Regions from separate parts of the Streptomyces sp. NBC_01433 genome, predicted to be linked through region 3. Evidence: riboswitches for the same ligand, from Rfam matches in the RefSeq annotation. Region 3 holds a riboswitch; each other region holds the start of a gene.

Region 1 (4,881 bases), 3.6 Mb from region 3:
GGCAGCAACGCAGCAGTCGGGAAGGCGGGCCATGGGCGCCGACGGGGGCAGTTCGGGGAACGAGACCGGTGCGGGAACGCGCACTGCGCGCGTACCGAAGTACTACCGGCTCAAGCGCCATCTCCTCGACATGACCGACACCCTGCCACCGGGTACACCAGTGCCGCCCGAACGCACCCTGGCCGCCGAGTTCGACACCTCGCGCACCACCGTGCGCCAGGCTCTCCAGGAGCTGGTGGTCGAGGGCCGGCTGGAACGCATCCAGGGCAAGGGCACCTTCGTCGCCAAGCCGAAGGTCTCCCAGGCGCTCCAACTGACCTCGTACACCGAGGACATGCGTGCCCAGGGACTGGAGCCGACGTCTCAGTTGCTGGACATCGGCTATGTCACGGCCGACGACACGCTCGCCGGTCTGCTGGACATCACGGCGGGCGGACGGGTGCTGCGGATCGAGCGTCTGCGGCTGGCCAGTGGCGAGCCGATGGCGATCGAGACCACACACCTTTCGGCCAAACGCTTCCCGGCGCTGCGCCGTTCGCTGGTGAAGTACACCTCGCTCTACACCGCGCTCGCCGAGGTGTACGACGTCCGGCTGGCCGAGGCCGAGGAGACCATCGAGACGTCGCTGGCCACACCGCGCGAGGCGGGTCTGCTCGGTACGGACGTGGGCCTTCCGATGCTGATGCTGTCCCGCCACTCGATCGACGGGCAGGGCGAACCGGTGGAGTGGGTGCGCTCGGTGTACCGCGGCGACCGGTACAAGTTCGTCGCCAGGCTGAAGCGGCCCACGGACTGAGGCCGTTCGCCCCGATGGGGGACGGACGACGGGCAGGTACGGCGGCCGGGGGACTCCCCCGGCCGCCGGGGTGGCGTTGAAGTCCCCCGCGATCACCGCCGGATGGGGCAGGCAGCCCGCGACATCGCGGGCGAGCGCCCCGAATTCGTTTGCCCGGTCCCCGGCGCGCGATCCGGATCACCCGACCGGATGAAACGGATCGCGCGCCGGGTGAACCGGATCGCGCCCGCGTACGTGACTCCCTCCGATACATCACCGTTGCCGGACCGCACTGGGCACAGGGGGTGACGCCGGCCGGACAGCCCGCCCGGATTCCCCGCCCATTGCCGCCGGTGGTCAGCGAGGGGACGGAGTCACCACATGCCAGAAGACACCGAGGCGAAACCACCCACGGTCACACCCATGAGAGTGGTGATCGCTCTCTGCCTCGTCGCGCCGTTCGTGGCGATGCTGTGGGTGAGTTCGTACGCGAAGGTCGAGCCGACGTTCATCGGCATCCCGTTCTTCTACTGGTACCAGATGCTCTGGGTGCTCATCTCGACCGCGCTGACGATGGTCGCGTACAAGCTGTGGCAGCGTGACCAGCGCGCCCGCAAGGGCGGTGCTTCCGCATGAAGGACGGCGTGAACGGCGTCGCGCTCGGCGTCTTCATCTTCTTCTTCCTGGCCGTCACGGTCATCGGCTTCATGGCCGCCCGCTGGCGCAGGGCCGAGAACGAGGCGAGCCTGGACGAATGGGGTCTGGGCGGGCGGTCGTTCGGCACCTGGGTCACCTGGTTCCTGCTGGGTGGCGACCTCTACACGGCCTACACCTTCGTCGCCGTCCCGGCGGCGATCTACGCGGCGGGCGCGGCGGGCTTCTTCGCGGTTCCGTACACGATCCTCGTCTACCCGCTGATCTTCACCTTCCTGCCGCGTCTGTGGTCGGTGTCGCACAAGCACGGCTACGTCACCACCTCGGACTTCGTCCGCGGCCGCTTCGGCTCGAAGGGGCTCTCGCTGGCGGTCGCCGTCACCGGCATCCTCGCCACGATGCCGTACATCGCGCTCCAACTCGTCGGCATCCAGGCGGTGCTGGACGTCATGGGCGTGGGCGGCGGGGAGACCACGCACTGGTTCATCAAGGACCTGCCGCTGCTCATCGCGTTCGCGGTGCTCGCCGCGTACACCTACTCGTCCGGGCTGCGCGCGCCCGCGCTGATCGCGTTCGTCAAGGACGGCCTGATCTACCTGGTCATCGTGGTGGCGATCATCTACATCCCGATCAAGCTGGGCGGGTTCGACGACATCTTCGCCAAGGCGGGCGAGGCGTTCGCGCAGAAGAACCCGGCGACCGGCCAGCCGCGCGGCGCCCTGGTCCCCGGCGACATGGGCCAATGGGGGTACGCCACCCTGGCCCTGGGCTCGGCGCTGGCGCTCTTCATGTACCCGCACTCGATCACGGCGACGCTCTCCAGCCGCAGCCGTGAGGTGATCCGGCGCAACACCACGATCCTGCCGCTGTACTCGCTGATGCTGGGCCTGCTGGCGCTGCTCGGCTTCATGGCGATCGCCGCCGGGGTCAAGGTGGACAACGGTCAGCTGGCCATCCCGCAGCTGTTCGAGAACATGTTCCCCGACTGGTTCGCGGGCGTGGCCTTCGCCGCCATCGGCATCGGCGCGCTGGTGCCCGCGGCGATCATGTCCATCGCCGCGGCCAACCTCTTCACCCGCAACATCTACAAGGACTTCCTGAAGCCCGACGCGACACCCGCGCAGGAGACGAAGGTCTCCAAGCTGGTCTCGCTGCTGGTCAAGGTCGGGGCGCTGGCCTTCGTCCTGACCATGGACAAGACGGTCGCGATCAATTTCCAGCTGCTGGGCGGCATCTGGATCCTCCAGACGATGCCGGCCCTGGTCGGCGGTCTCTTCACCCGGTGGTTCCACCGCTGGGCGCTGATCGCGGGCTGGGCGGTCGGCATGCTGTACGGGACGGTCGCCGCGTACGGCGTGGCCAGTCCCACGCAGAAGCACTTCGGCGGGTCGTCGAAGGAGATCCCGGGCATCGGCGAGATCGGCTACATCGGGCTGACGGCGTTCGTGCTGAACGTCGTCGTCGTGATCGTCCTGACCCTCGTCCTGAACGCGCTGAAGGCCCCGGCGGGGGTCGACGAGACCTCCCCCGCCGACTACACGGCGGATGTCGGCGACGCGGGCGTCAAGGCGACGCTGCCGCCCGCGACGGCGGGTGCGCCGGGCGGTCACTGACCCCCCGTATCAGCGGTACGCGGGCCGTCACGTCTCCCCCTGGGGGGCGCGGCGGCCCGCACGCTTTCCGGCGCCCCGGACAACGACGCGGGAGTGGGCGGAACGGCCCCGTACGGGGCTCCCAGCGGGGCTGGAAGCCCCTTCCCGGCCTGCCGCCGGAGGCCCTCCGGCCGACGCTCCGTCAGGGCTCAACACACCTCGCGACACAACATGTGGGGGCTGCCTCATCGGGCGGCCCCCACATGTATGCTCGTGCTCGCTGTCGTCGCAGGGGAATCCGGTGCGAATCCGGAACTGTCCCGCAACGGTGTATTCAGTGTGCTTTTGCACACCCGAAGTCCGACGACCTGTCGACAGCGCGTCCGGCTCGACCGAACCGGACGCCAAGACGTCCGGGCCTCGCGGATGGGCCGGTGGACGCCGTACGCAGTGCTGCCCCGCTCCGGGCTTCGCGCTGCCCGGCTGCCCCGCTCTCCGCCCGGCCCCCGCCGAGCGAGGGAAAGCCCAGTGACCATCGCGCCAGCCGATCCGGTTTCAGCCTCCGCCGCAGCCGCCGAGGCGACGGAAGCCACGACCGACGCGCCGGGGACCGCACTCCTGCGGACCCTGACCGACCTCACCGTCGATCTGCCCGACACCGACCCCGGACGGGTCGCCGCCGCCGCGCTGCGCGGCCGCAACGCCCGGTCGGACGAGGCCGAGCTGCGTTCGCTGGCCACCGAGGCGGCCGCGGGCCTGATCTCCGAGGACCCGGCGTACTCCCGGCTCGCCGCCCGGCTGCTGAGCCGTTCCATCGCCGACGAGGCCGCCGGACAGGGCGCGCTGTCGTTCTCCGCCTCGGTCGCCGTGGGACACCGCGAGGGCCTGATCGCCGACCGTACGGCCGCCTTCGTGGCGCTGCACGCGGCCGCGCTCGACGCGCTGGTCGAGCGGTCGCTGGCCGACGGCGCGGACGACCGCTTCGGCTACTTCGGGCTGCGGACGCTGCACAGCCGCTATCTGCTGCGCCACCCGCACACCCGCCAGGTCATCGAGACGCCGCAGCACTTCATGCTGCGGGTCGCGGCCGGTCTGGCCGAGGACGAGACCGTGCGCGCGCTGGACGAGGTCGCGGCGCTGTACGGCCTGATGAGCCGGCTGGACTACCTGCCCTCCTCCCCCACGCTCTTCAACTCCGGCACCCGGCACCCGCAGATGTCCTCCTGCTATCTGCTGGACTCGCCCAAGGACGAGCTGGACTCGATCTACGACCGCTACCACCAGGTGGCGCGGCTCTCCAAGCACGCGGGCGGCATCGGCCTCTCGTACTCCCGTATCCGCGCCCGCGGTTCGCTGATCCGGGGCACCAACGGGCACTCCAACGGCATCGTGCCGTTCCTGAAGACGCTCGACGCCTCGGTCGCCGCGGTCAACCAGGGGGGCCGCCGCAAGGGCGCCGCCGCCGTCTACCTGGAGACCTGGCACGCGGACATCGAGGAGTTCCTGGAGCTGCGCGACAACACGGGTGAGGACCAGCGGCGTACGCACAACCTCAACCTGGCGCACTGGATCCCGGACGAGTTCATGCGCCGGGTCGACACGGACGGGCAGTGGTCGCTGTTCTCGCCCGCCGATGTGCCCGAGCTGGTGGACCTGTGGGGCGACGGGTTCGACGCGGCCTACCGTGCGGCGGAGGCGTCGGGGCTGGCCCGCAAGACGATGCCCGCGCGTGACCTGTACGGCCGGATGATGCGTACGCTCGCGCAGACCGGCCAGGGCTGGATGACGTTCAAGGACGCCTCCAACCGGACGGCCAACCAGACCGCCGAGCCGGGCCGCGTCGTCCACTCGTCGAACCTG
Region 2 (4,881 bases), 1.5 Mb from region 3:
AGCAGCCGACTTGTGCCGTGACCGCGCGCCGGGCGCGCCTCGGAACCGGAGGGACCCGAGAGGGCGGAGGGGGCGGAGGGACCGGAGCGGGCGCGTGATCCACCCGGGGGCGAAACCGGCGACGTCCGCTCCTCTCGGCGCGCGGGACACCGGCGTGCGCGAGCAGTTACCCGCCTCGGAGAATCCTGACGCGGGCAGCCATCAGGCGGCCCTCGCCGCGGCCGCCCCGGGGGTCAGTGCCGCGTATTCCAGGGGCGCGGACGGGTCGATCGACACGTCGAGGGGGGCGGGCTCGGCTCCTGCTCGTACGAGGAGGTCGCCGACAGCCGCGATCATCGCGCCGTTGTCCGTGCACAGGGTCATCGGGGGCACGCGCAGTCGCACGCCCGCGGCCGCGCACCGCTCCTCGGCGAGCGCGCGCACCCTTGAGTTCGCGGCGACACCGCCGACCACGACGAGGGTCCTGACGCCGTGGTCCCGGCAGGCGGCCAGCGCCGTGCGGGTCAGCACATCCGCGATCGCCTCCTGGAGCGAGGCCGCGCCGTCGGCCACCGGCAGCTCACGGCCCCGGTGTCCCTCGGCCCAGCGCGCGGCGGCGGTCTTGAGACCGGAGAAGGAGAACGCGTAGGGGTCCCCCTTCCGCCCGGTCAGCGGGCGGGGGAAGGCCACCGCACGCGGATCGCCTCCCCGGGCGGCGCGGTCGATGGCCGGGCCTCCCGGATACGGCAGGCCGAAGACCCGGGCCACCTTGTCGAAGCACTCTCCGGCGGCGTCGTCCAGGGTGTCCCCCAGGTGCGTGATCGGATCGCGGGCCAGGTCCCGTACGAGCAGCAGGGAGGTGTGCCCGCCGGAGACGATCAGCACCACACAGGGATCGGGCAGCGGGCCGTGCTCCAACGTGTCCGCGGCGACATGCCCCGCCAGGTGGTGCACCCCGTACAAGGGGGCGTCGATCGCGTAGGCCAGGGCCTTCGCGCCCGCGAGGCCGACCTGGAGCGCCCCGGAGAGGCCCGGCCCCGTGGTGACCGCCACCGCGTCGATGTCGGACAGCCGCAGACCCGCCTGGTCGAGGGCTTGCCGGACGACAGGGGTGAAGGCGTGCAGATGCGCCCGTGCGGCGATCTCCGGGACCACGCCGCCGAACCTGGCGTGCTCGTCCATGCTGGACGCCACCGCATGAGCGAGCAGACGGCCCTGCGAGACGATCCCCGCGCCCGTCTCGTCGCACGACGACTCGATCCCCAGCACAATGCCCCCCGCCGCCACCGGCATCTCCTTCACAAACAGGCTTTCCGCACATGCAGTGTAATTGCAACTCATACGCAATAAGCCCGCCGGGCCGGGACGGTTTCGCGAGGGGCCCGCGGTGCGTGGAGAGCGGGGCGTGCGGCAGACAGCGGCCTGCGGCACGCTCCCTCCGGCCTGACCCGTCGGGCGGATCCCGTGTCTCACGTCACGTTCCGGATGGTGAACATCGGTGCCCCGGAGGTGGCCCGCCCTCTACTCTGGCGGTGCAGCTGGTTCGCCCTGTCCGCCAGGCAGACGCGTCGTAAGAGGGAACCCGGTGGGAATCCGGGACTGCCCCGCAGCGGTAAGTGGGAACGACCGCCGTCATACGCACTGGATCCGGTCGGATCCGGGAAGCGACGGCCACTAGGAATCTGCCCCCGGCAGATGTGCCCGCGAGTCCGAAGACCTGCCCGTTGCCCGTACGCGACCCCTCGTGTGCGGATATCCCGGTGACCTCGTGGGCGGGTCGGCGTACATGCCAGACGGAACTCCACGCCGGTGGCGTGCGCAGGATCCGTCCGGTTCGTCACCCCTTCGCGTCCGTGTCCCGTCTCCGGGATCTCAAGGAGTCATCTCGCGAAGGAGATTTCCGTGACAACCGAGCCCGCAGCCGCGGCAGCACAGGCCACTGTGTACGGCTACCCCCGCCAAGGCCCGAACCGGGAACTGAAGAAGGCGATCGAGGGCTACTGGAAGGGCCGCGTCGACGCCGACACCCTCCGCACCACCGCCGCCGACCTGCGCCGCACTAACTGGCAGCAGCTCACTGAAGCCGGCATCCACGAGGTCCCGACCGGCGACTTCTCGTACTACGACCACGTCCTCGACACCACCGTCATGGTCGGCGCGATCCCCGAACGCCACCGGGCCGCCGTCGAACTCGACGCGCTGGACGGCTACTTCGCGATGGCGCGCGGCACGCAGGAGGTCGCGCCGCTCGAAATGACCAAGTGGTTTGATTCGAACTACCACTACCTGGTGCCCGAGTTGGGCCCGGACACTGTCTTCACCACCGACTCCACCAAGCAGGTCGCGGAATTGAAGGAGGCCCTCGCCCTGGGCCTGGCCGCCCGCCCCGTCCTGGTCGGCCCGGTCACCTACCTCCTGCTCGCCAAGCCCGGGCCCGGTGTGCCCGCGGACTTCGATCCGCTCACCCTCCTGGACCGCCTGCTGCCCGTGTACGCCGAGGTCCTCGCCGACCTGCGCGCGGGGGGCGCGGAGTGGGTCCAGCTCGACGAGCCCGCGCTGGTCCAGGACCGCACCCCGGCCGAACTGAACGCCACCACCCGCGCCTACCGCGACCTCGGCACCCTCACGGACCGACCGAAGCTCCTGATCGCCTCCTACTTCGACCGGCTCGGCGACGCGTTGCCGGTGCTGGCGAAGGCTCCGGTGGAAGGCCTCGCACTGGACTTCACCGAGTCCGCCGCAGCCAACCTGGACGCCCTCGCCGCGGTGGGCGGACTGCCCGGCAAGCGGCTGGTCGCGGGCGTGGTCAACGGCCGTAACGTCTGGGTCAACGACCTCACCAAGTCCCTTTCCACACTGGGCACGTTGCTCGGTCTTGCCGACCAGGTCGACGTGGCCGCGTCCTGCTCGCTGCTGCATGTACCGCTCGATGCCGCAGCCGAGCGGGACATCGAGCCGCAGATCCTGCGCTGGCTCGCGTTCGCACGGCAGAAGACGAGCGAGATCGTCACGCTCGCCAAGGGATTGGCCCAGGGAACCGATACGATCGCCGCCGAACTCGCCGCCAACCGCGCAGACTTGGCCTCCCGCTCCGGCTCGGGGCTCACCAGCGACCCCGCCGTACGGGCCCGTGCCACCGCCGTCACGGACGCCGACGCTCGCCGCTCCCAGCCGTACACGGAACGGACGACGGCCCAGCGCGCGCACCTCGGGCTGCCTCCGCTGCCGACCACCACCATCGGGTCGTTCCCACAGACCGCCGAACTACGCACCGCGCGGGCCGACCTGCGGGCGCGGCGGATCGACACGGCCGGTTACGAGGAGCGGATCAGGACCGAGATCCAGGAGGTCATCTCGTTCCAGGAGAAGACCGGCCTGGACGTCTTCGTGCACGGCGAGCCCGAACGCAACGACATGGTCCAGTACTTCGCCGAGCAGCTGACGGGCTACCTCGCCACACAGCACGGCTGGGTCCAGTCCTACGGCACGCGGTACGTCCGGCCGCCGATCCTGGCCGGCGACATCTCCCGCCCCGAACCGATGACGGTGCGCTGGACGACGTACGCCCAGTCCCTCACCTCACGCCCGGTCAAGGGCATGCTCACCGGGCCGGTCACCATGCTGGCCTGGTCCTTCGTCCGCGACGACCAGCCACTCGGCGACACCGCCCGCCAGGTCGCCCTCGCCCTGCGCGACGAGGTCAACGACCTGGAAACGGCAGGGACTTCGGTCATCCAGGTCGACGAGCCCGCCCTGCGCGAGACGCTCCCGCTGCGGGCGGCCGACCGCCCGGCCTACCTGTCGTGGGCCACCGAGTCGTTCCGTCTCACCACCAGCGGCGTGCGTCCGGACACCCAGATCCACACCCACATGTGCTACGCCGAGTTCGGCGACATCGTCCAGGCCATCGACGACCTCGACGCCGACGTCATCAGCCTGGAGGCCGCCCGCTCGCACATGCAGGTCGCCCGCGAACTCGCCGCGCACGGCTACCCGCGCGAGGCGGGACCGGGTGTCTACGACATCCACTCCCCGCGCGTACCAAGCACGGCCGAGGCAGCGGCCTTGCTGCGCAAGGGACTTGAGGCCATTCCGGCGGAGCGGCTGTGGGTCAACCCGGACTGCGGCCTGAAGACGCGCGGCTGGCCCGAGACCAAGGCGTCCCTGGAGAACCTGGTCGCCGCGGCCCGCACGGTCCGCGGTGAGCTGCCCTCGGCCTGATCGGGAAGATCCCCGAGGGGCCGGGGTGCCGACCAGCACCCCGGCCCCAACGGGCGGCGCCCCGGGCCCGGCCCGACTAACGGCGCGCGGCGCGCGGCAGCGGAGGCGGAGGCGAAGGCGAAGGCGGAGGCAGCATCCCGTCGGGTCAGGACCGCCATGGCTTCAGGGTCGGACTGATCGCACGTACCGAGGCGAAGCTGGACGCCCTGGTCGATGAGCCGGCCGCGCCGGGCGTCACCGCCGCGGCCTTCCCCGCCGATATCCGCGACGGCACGTCCTGCCGGAGACGCGCGCCCGTGGCGAGCGCACGCCGCCGCTGACCAAGGACGTTTCCTCGACGGTCCCGGCTCCCTTCCGGGCCCTCGTCGGCCGGCGGGTCCGCGTGGCGCCGGACACCGCGGGTTCCGACGGCGGCGCACACCATCGGCAGGCCCGAGCCCGCTCCGTCCGGCCGGTACGCTTCCGGGGTGACGCAGCACCCCATGCCGGACGAACGGCGACCCGCGAACGACGGGCCGAAGGCCGCCGCCCGCAACCGGGCCGCTCTGGTCACCGCCGCCCGGGAGATCTACGCGGAGTACGGTCTGGACGCGCCGCTTTCCGCGATCGCGCGCCGGGCCGGGGTCGGACAGGGCGTTCTGTACCGGCATTTTCCCGACCGGGCCGCCGTGGCGACCGCCG
Region 3 (4,881 bases):
CTCCTTGGAGCCGTTGGGGGACGGCGGTACCGGCGCGACCAGCGCGGGCAGCAGCCCGATCAGCGTCGCGGCCGCGGGCCACAGCGGCAGCACCGGGGCCGCCAGGGGTACGACGCCGGGGTGCAGCGCCTCCGCGTCCACGCCGCCCGCCCAGATCATCGCGGCCGCGACCACCGCACCCGAGCCCGCCACCAGCCAGGCCCGCGCCCCCCACCGGTCCGGGCGGTAGCGGGTCCGTACCGAACGGCGCCCGCCGAGCCGCAGCCCGGCCATCGCCGCGACCAGCCCGGCGAGCAGCAACGGCAGCCCGTACACCGCCCCTTGCGAGGCCAACAGCCCGTACGTGCCCGCGCACACCCCGAGCAGACCGCCCAGGGTGAGGACATTCGTGGTGTGCCGGACTGCGGGCGGTACCTGGGCGCTGCGCCCGTAGCCGCGCGCGTCCATCGACGCCGCCACCGCGACCGAACGCTCCAGCGCGCCCTCCAGCACCGGCAGGCCGATCTGCGCGACGGCCCCGATGCCCCCGGCGGGCCTGCCCCGCAGCCGCCGCGCGGTGCGCAGCCGCACCACGTCGGCCACCATGTTCGGCGCGAAGGTCATCGCGACGACGACGGCGACCCCCACCTCATACAGCGCGCCCGGCAGCGACTTCAGCAGCCGGGCCGGGTTGGCCAGTGAGTTCGCCGCGCCGACACAGATCAGCAGGGTCGCCAGCTTGGCCCCGTCGTACAGCGCGAAGAGCAGCTGCTCGGCGGTGACCCGGCCACCGATCCTGACCCCCTTCGCCCAGTCGGGCAGGGGCACTTCGGGCAGGGTGAACACGGTGTGCGTCCCCGGGATCGGCGAACCGAGGAACACCGAGAACAGCAGCCGCACCCCGACGACGAAGAGTCCGAGCTTGATGAACGCCCCGTACGAACGGGCCCACGGCGCGTCCGTACGGCGCGCCGCCACCACATAGCCCGCCACGCCGACCAGCAGTCCGAGCAGCAGCGGGTTGGTGGTCCGCGAAGCCGCCGTGGCCAGTCCCAGCGCCCACAGCCACCACGCCCCGGCGGGCAGCGCGTTGCCGCGGTCGGCCTCGGGCGCCCGCAGCGAACGGTGGAGCCGGGCCGTGCCGGTGGGGCGGGTCATCGGCGGCGGCGGGCCTGGAGGACGGCGGCGATCCCGAGCAGCAGTACGGCGCCGACACCGACCAGCACACCGGCCGAGGGCAGGCTGCCGCCGTTCCCGTCGGCGTCGTTCCCGGCGGCGGCGGACGCCGAGTCCGGGGTCGAATCCCCGGGCGCGGTCGACTTCTTGCCGCCGTCACCGCTTCCGTCACCGTCGCTGTCGCCGGAGACCTGGTCCCCGCAGCCCGATGCCGGATAGCCGGAGATCGCGCAGAGCAGCGCGTCACCGCTGTACCGCAGCGGCTTCGCCACCGAGGCGAGCGCCTCCGCGGTGCTCGCGTCCGGTCCGACCCGCGCACACGCGGTACGCGGCGCGGGCGGCGTCTCCCCGTCGGGGGCGTCCGCCGCCGTACCGGAGTCGATCACCAGCGCGACCCGCTTGGTGCCGTCCTCGGCGGGGGTGCCCGCACAGATCGCCCCGAAGTCGGGGGCCCGGCGCGGCCGGGCCGCGTCCTGGGAGTCCTGGCTCACGGAGAACCGGAAGCCCTGCACCGTGCCGTCGTCCGGGCGGACCAGGGACGGCCCCTGGGTGGCGTACTCCCAGGTCTTGCCGTTGCCCTCCCAGAACGACCAGTAGCGGTATCCGGCCGCGTGCGCCGTCCCGGCACCCAGCAGCATCGACACGGTCGCGGCGACGGCGAGCACCAGAGCGGCGGTCAGCGCGCCGACGCGCGTGACGGCCGGTGCGCAGGCCCGCACAACAGCCCGCACAACAGCCCCCGCGACAGTCGGAGCGGTGGTCGGAGCGGTGGTCGGTGTCCGGAGCGGTGATCCGCCCCGCGCGCGCCTCACAGCCGCGCGTTCTTCCCACGCCGGCTGATCAGGAAACCGATGCCGACGCCGACGACGAGGCCGATGCCGACCAGCCACCAGACGCCGAGCGCGCCGTCGTCGCTGCTGGTGTCGCCCTTCGGCTGCTGGCCGCTCGCGGTCGGTGAGGGGGCGGCGGTGGCGGCGGGAGCCGGGCCGGTCGCGTTGAGCTGCTTGACGAGGTCGACACCGCCGAAGTCACGGGCGTCCGTGCCGGTCGCGTGCGCGGCGAGGATCAGCTGGGCGGTCGCGGCGGGTCCGCCCTCCCGCGCCCAGCTCTTCGCGTTCTTCTCCAGCCACTGGACCGAGGCGGCCGCCTTGTCCTTGTGACCGGAGGCGGCCAGGGCGGCGACCGCGTCCGCGGTGTTGCCGAAGTCGGGCTTCGGTGCCGTGTCGTCGGCGCCCGGCATCGGCGGCAGGTTCAGGTGGGGCGATGCGCCGAGGGCGCCCGCGAGGTAGTGGGCCCCGTTCTGCGCGGTCTGCTCCGGGGTGAGGCCGGTGCCCTTCGTGCAGACGGGGTCCTTCACCGCGTTGGAGTTCCCGACGGCGAGGCCCTTGCCCATCGCGCCGAGCACCCCGGCGGCCGTGGCGTCCGCGTTGGCGGTGAGCTTGCCGTCCTTGCCGGGCTGGTAGGCGAACGCGCCGCCGTCCTTGCCGCCGCACGGGATGGCGAAGCTCTGGAGTGCGGCGTAGGGGGTGCGGCCGCCGTCGGTGGTGACGTCGCCCAGCAGGAGGCCCGCCCGTGCGAGGGCACCGATCACGACGGCGGTGGAGTTGGCGTCGCTCGGGCTGCCCGCGTTGTAGCCCCACCCGCCGTCCTCGTTCTGGACCGACTTCAGCCAGGTGACGCCGTTGTCGACGGCCTCACGGTGCACGGCGAGCTCGACGAGCGCCTGGACGGCGGCGGCGGTGGCGTTGGTGTCCATCACGGTCGACGCGTCGCACGGCTTGCCGGCGTCCCGGTACGCGGGGAAGGCACCGCTGTCGCACTGTTGGCCCACCAGCCACTCCACCGACTGCGTGGCCGGCGTGACGTACTCGACCTTCTGGGCGAGGAAGGCCAGCGACTGCCGCCAGACCCCGTCGTACGTCGGGTCCCCGGTGCCGTACAGGCCCGGCGGGAGATCGGCCTTCGCGGACGGCGAAGGGCTCGGCGCGGCGACCGCGGCGGGGGCGGCGGCGGCCAGGAGTACGGCGGTGGTCACGAGCGCGCTGACGCTGCGTCGTACGGTCATGGCTGGCTGGGCCTCTCCTGCGAGGGCCGGGCACGGGCACACCGAGGCACCGGGCTCCGGCCCCGTATACCTCGACGGTGCCGGCCACCGGGGTCCCGGTGGCACGAGCCGGTCACGCTCCGGCAGGGTGGTCCGGCTCACCGCCGGTGCGGCGGCTCACGGTTGCGCGGTCAGCGCCGGATTCGCACCGGCTTCCCCCTGTACGGGCATGATGACGACCTGCTCACTCTACCGGGGCGCGCGGGACCTCCCTCGCGGCCGGGCCGGAGGGCTCCGTCACACCGCGACGTACGTCACCGGGTCGCCGCCCACCACCGCCTCCGCACGCCCCAGCTTCACCAGGCGCCGCAGATGGGACTCGGCCTCGGAGACGGCGATGGACCGCGAGGTGTGCGGGATCTGCGCCCAGGGCCGGTTCCACTCCATCCGCTCGGCCAGCTGCCACGGGGTGAGCGGCACGGCGAGCAGCGCCAGCAGCCCGGTCAGCCGGTCCTCGTGGTGCTCCAGCAGCTCCCGTACGCGCCCCGCGGCGTCCGTGAACGCGTACTGGTGCGCGGGCAGCACCTCGGCGACCCCGAGCCGGCCGATCCGTTCCAGCGAGTCGAGGTAGTCGCCGAGCGGGTCGGTGACCGTGGTGTCGTCCGGGTCCTCGTACAGCCCGATGTGCGGGCTGATCCCGGGCAGCAGATGGTCACCGGAGAACAGCCGTCCCCGGCCGGGCAGACCCGCAGGGTGGTCCTCCTCCAGGTGCAGGCAGACATGGCCGGGGGTGTGCCCCGGGGTCCAGATCGCCCGCACCCGGCGCCCCGCGAGGTCCAGCAGCTCGCCCGGCACGATCTCCCGGTCCGGCAGCGCGGCACCCAGGCCGGGCAGCGTGCGCATCCGGCCCCTCTCGCGGGCGGCGCGCAGCGGGGCGAGGTGCTCCTCGGGGGCGCCGACCGCGGCGAGCTTCTCCGTGAGGTACGCCAGCCAGGCGGCGGGTTGCGTCGCGCGGGTGCGGCGGACGATCTCGGTGTCCGCCGCGTGCATCGCGATCCAGGCCCCGGACGCCTCGCGGACCTGGCCGGAGAGCCCGTGGTGGTCGGGGTGGTGGTGGGTGATGACGATGCCGTGGATGTCGGCGACGGCGACACCGAGCGCGGCGAGCCCCGCGACGAGGGTGTCCCAGGCCGCCGGGTCGTCCCAGCCGGTGTCGACCAGGACCGGGCCCCGGTCGGTGTCGACGAGGTGCACGAGGGTGTGGCCGAGGGGATTGTCCGGGATCGGCACCTTGATGCTGTGGACGCCTCCGCCGTGGTCGGTCACCTGCGTCATGGGCTCCCCCAAATCTCTGTCCCCGCCGTCCGTCCGGACGTCGGGGATGTCTCCGGACGACTCGGTGATCCCCCGGTGTGCGCCGGACTCACTGTAACGAGAACTTGTTGCAGCCGTGGACTCCTGGAACGGTAACTGGTATCAGTTCTGACACCTAGTCAGATGCGCTGGTCGGATGCGCAGTCAGGTACGTGCCGGTCGCGGGAGGCAGCAGCCATGACGGAGTTCGTGGAACACGGAAAACTGTTCATCGGCGGGGAGTTGACCGATCCGCTCGGCAGCGACGTCATCGAGGTGATCTCGCCGCACACGGAACAGGTCATCGGCCGCGTCCCGCACGCGTGCGA

What was found. A riboswitch is a leader RNA that binds a small molecule or an ion and turns the genes downstream of it on or off. The one in region 3 is predicted to bind cobalamin.
Region 1: another riboswitch for cobalamin. It lies ahead of OG413_RS03485 (ribonucleoside-diphosphate reductase subunit alpha); the one in region 3 lies ahead of OG413_RS19820 (prenyltransferase/squalene oxidase repeat-containing protein).
Region 2: another riboswitch for cobalamin. It lies ahead of metE (5-methyltetrahydropteroyltriglutamate--homocysteine S-methyltransferase); the one in region 3 lies ahead of OG413_RS19820 (prenyltransferase/squalene oxidase repeat-containing protein).

The regions. Positions count from the first base shown of each region.
Region 1 covers NZ_JAPEPM010000001.1:807,656-812,536, forward strand. Annotated here, with positions in the region: gene OG413_RS03470 (GntR family transcriptional regulator) at 32-796, shown strand; gene OG413_RS03475 (DUF3311 domain-containing protein) at 1,157-1,411, shown strand; gene mctP (monocarboxylate uptake permease MctP) at 1,408-3,042, shown strand; cobalamin riboswitch at 3,276-3,405, shown strand; gene OG413_RS03485 (ribonucleoside-diphosphate reductase subunit alpha) at 3,550-4,881, shown strand, end outside.
Region 2 covers NZ_JAPEPM010000001.1:5,939,761-5,944,641, reverse strand. Annotated here, with positions in the region: gene tsaD (tRNA (adenosine(37)-N6)-threonylcarbamoyltransferase complex transferase subunit TsaD) at 202-1,272, opposite strand; cobalamin riboswitch at 1,502-1,719, shown strand; gene metE (5-methyltetrahydropteroyltriglutamate--homocysteine S-methyltransferase) at 1,882-4,200, shown strand; gene OG413_RS26640 (TetR/AcrR family transcriptional regulator) at 4,668-4,881, shown strand, end outside.
Region 3 covers NZ_JAPEPM010000001.1:4,404,779-4,409,659, forward strand. Annotated here, with positions in the region: gene OG413_RS19810 (energy-coupling factor transporter transmembrane component T) at 1-1,137, opposite strand, end outside; gene OG413_RS19815 (SCO2322 family protein) at 1,134-1,793, opposite strand; gene OG413_RS19820 (prenyltransferase/squalene oxidase repeat-containing protein) at 1,964-3,220, opposite strand; cobalamin riboswitch at 3,328-3,458, opposite strand; gene OG413_RS19825 (MBL fold metallo-hydrolase) at 3,497-4,534, opposite strand; gene OG413_RS19830 (aldehyde dehydrogenase) at 4,751-4,881, shown strand, end outside.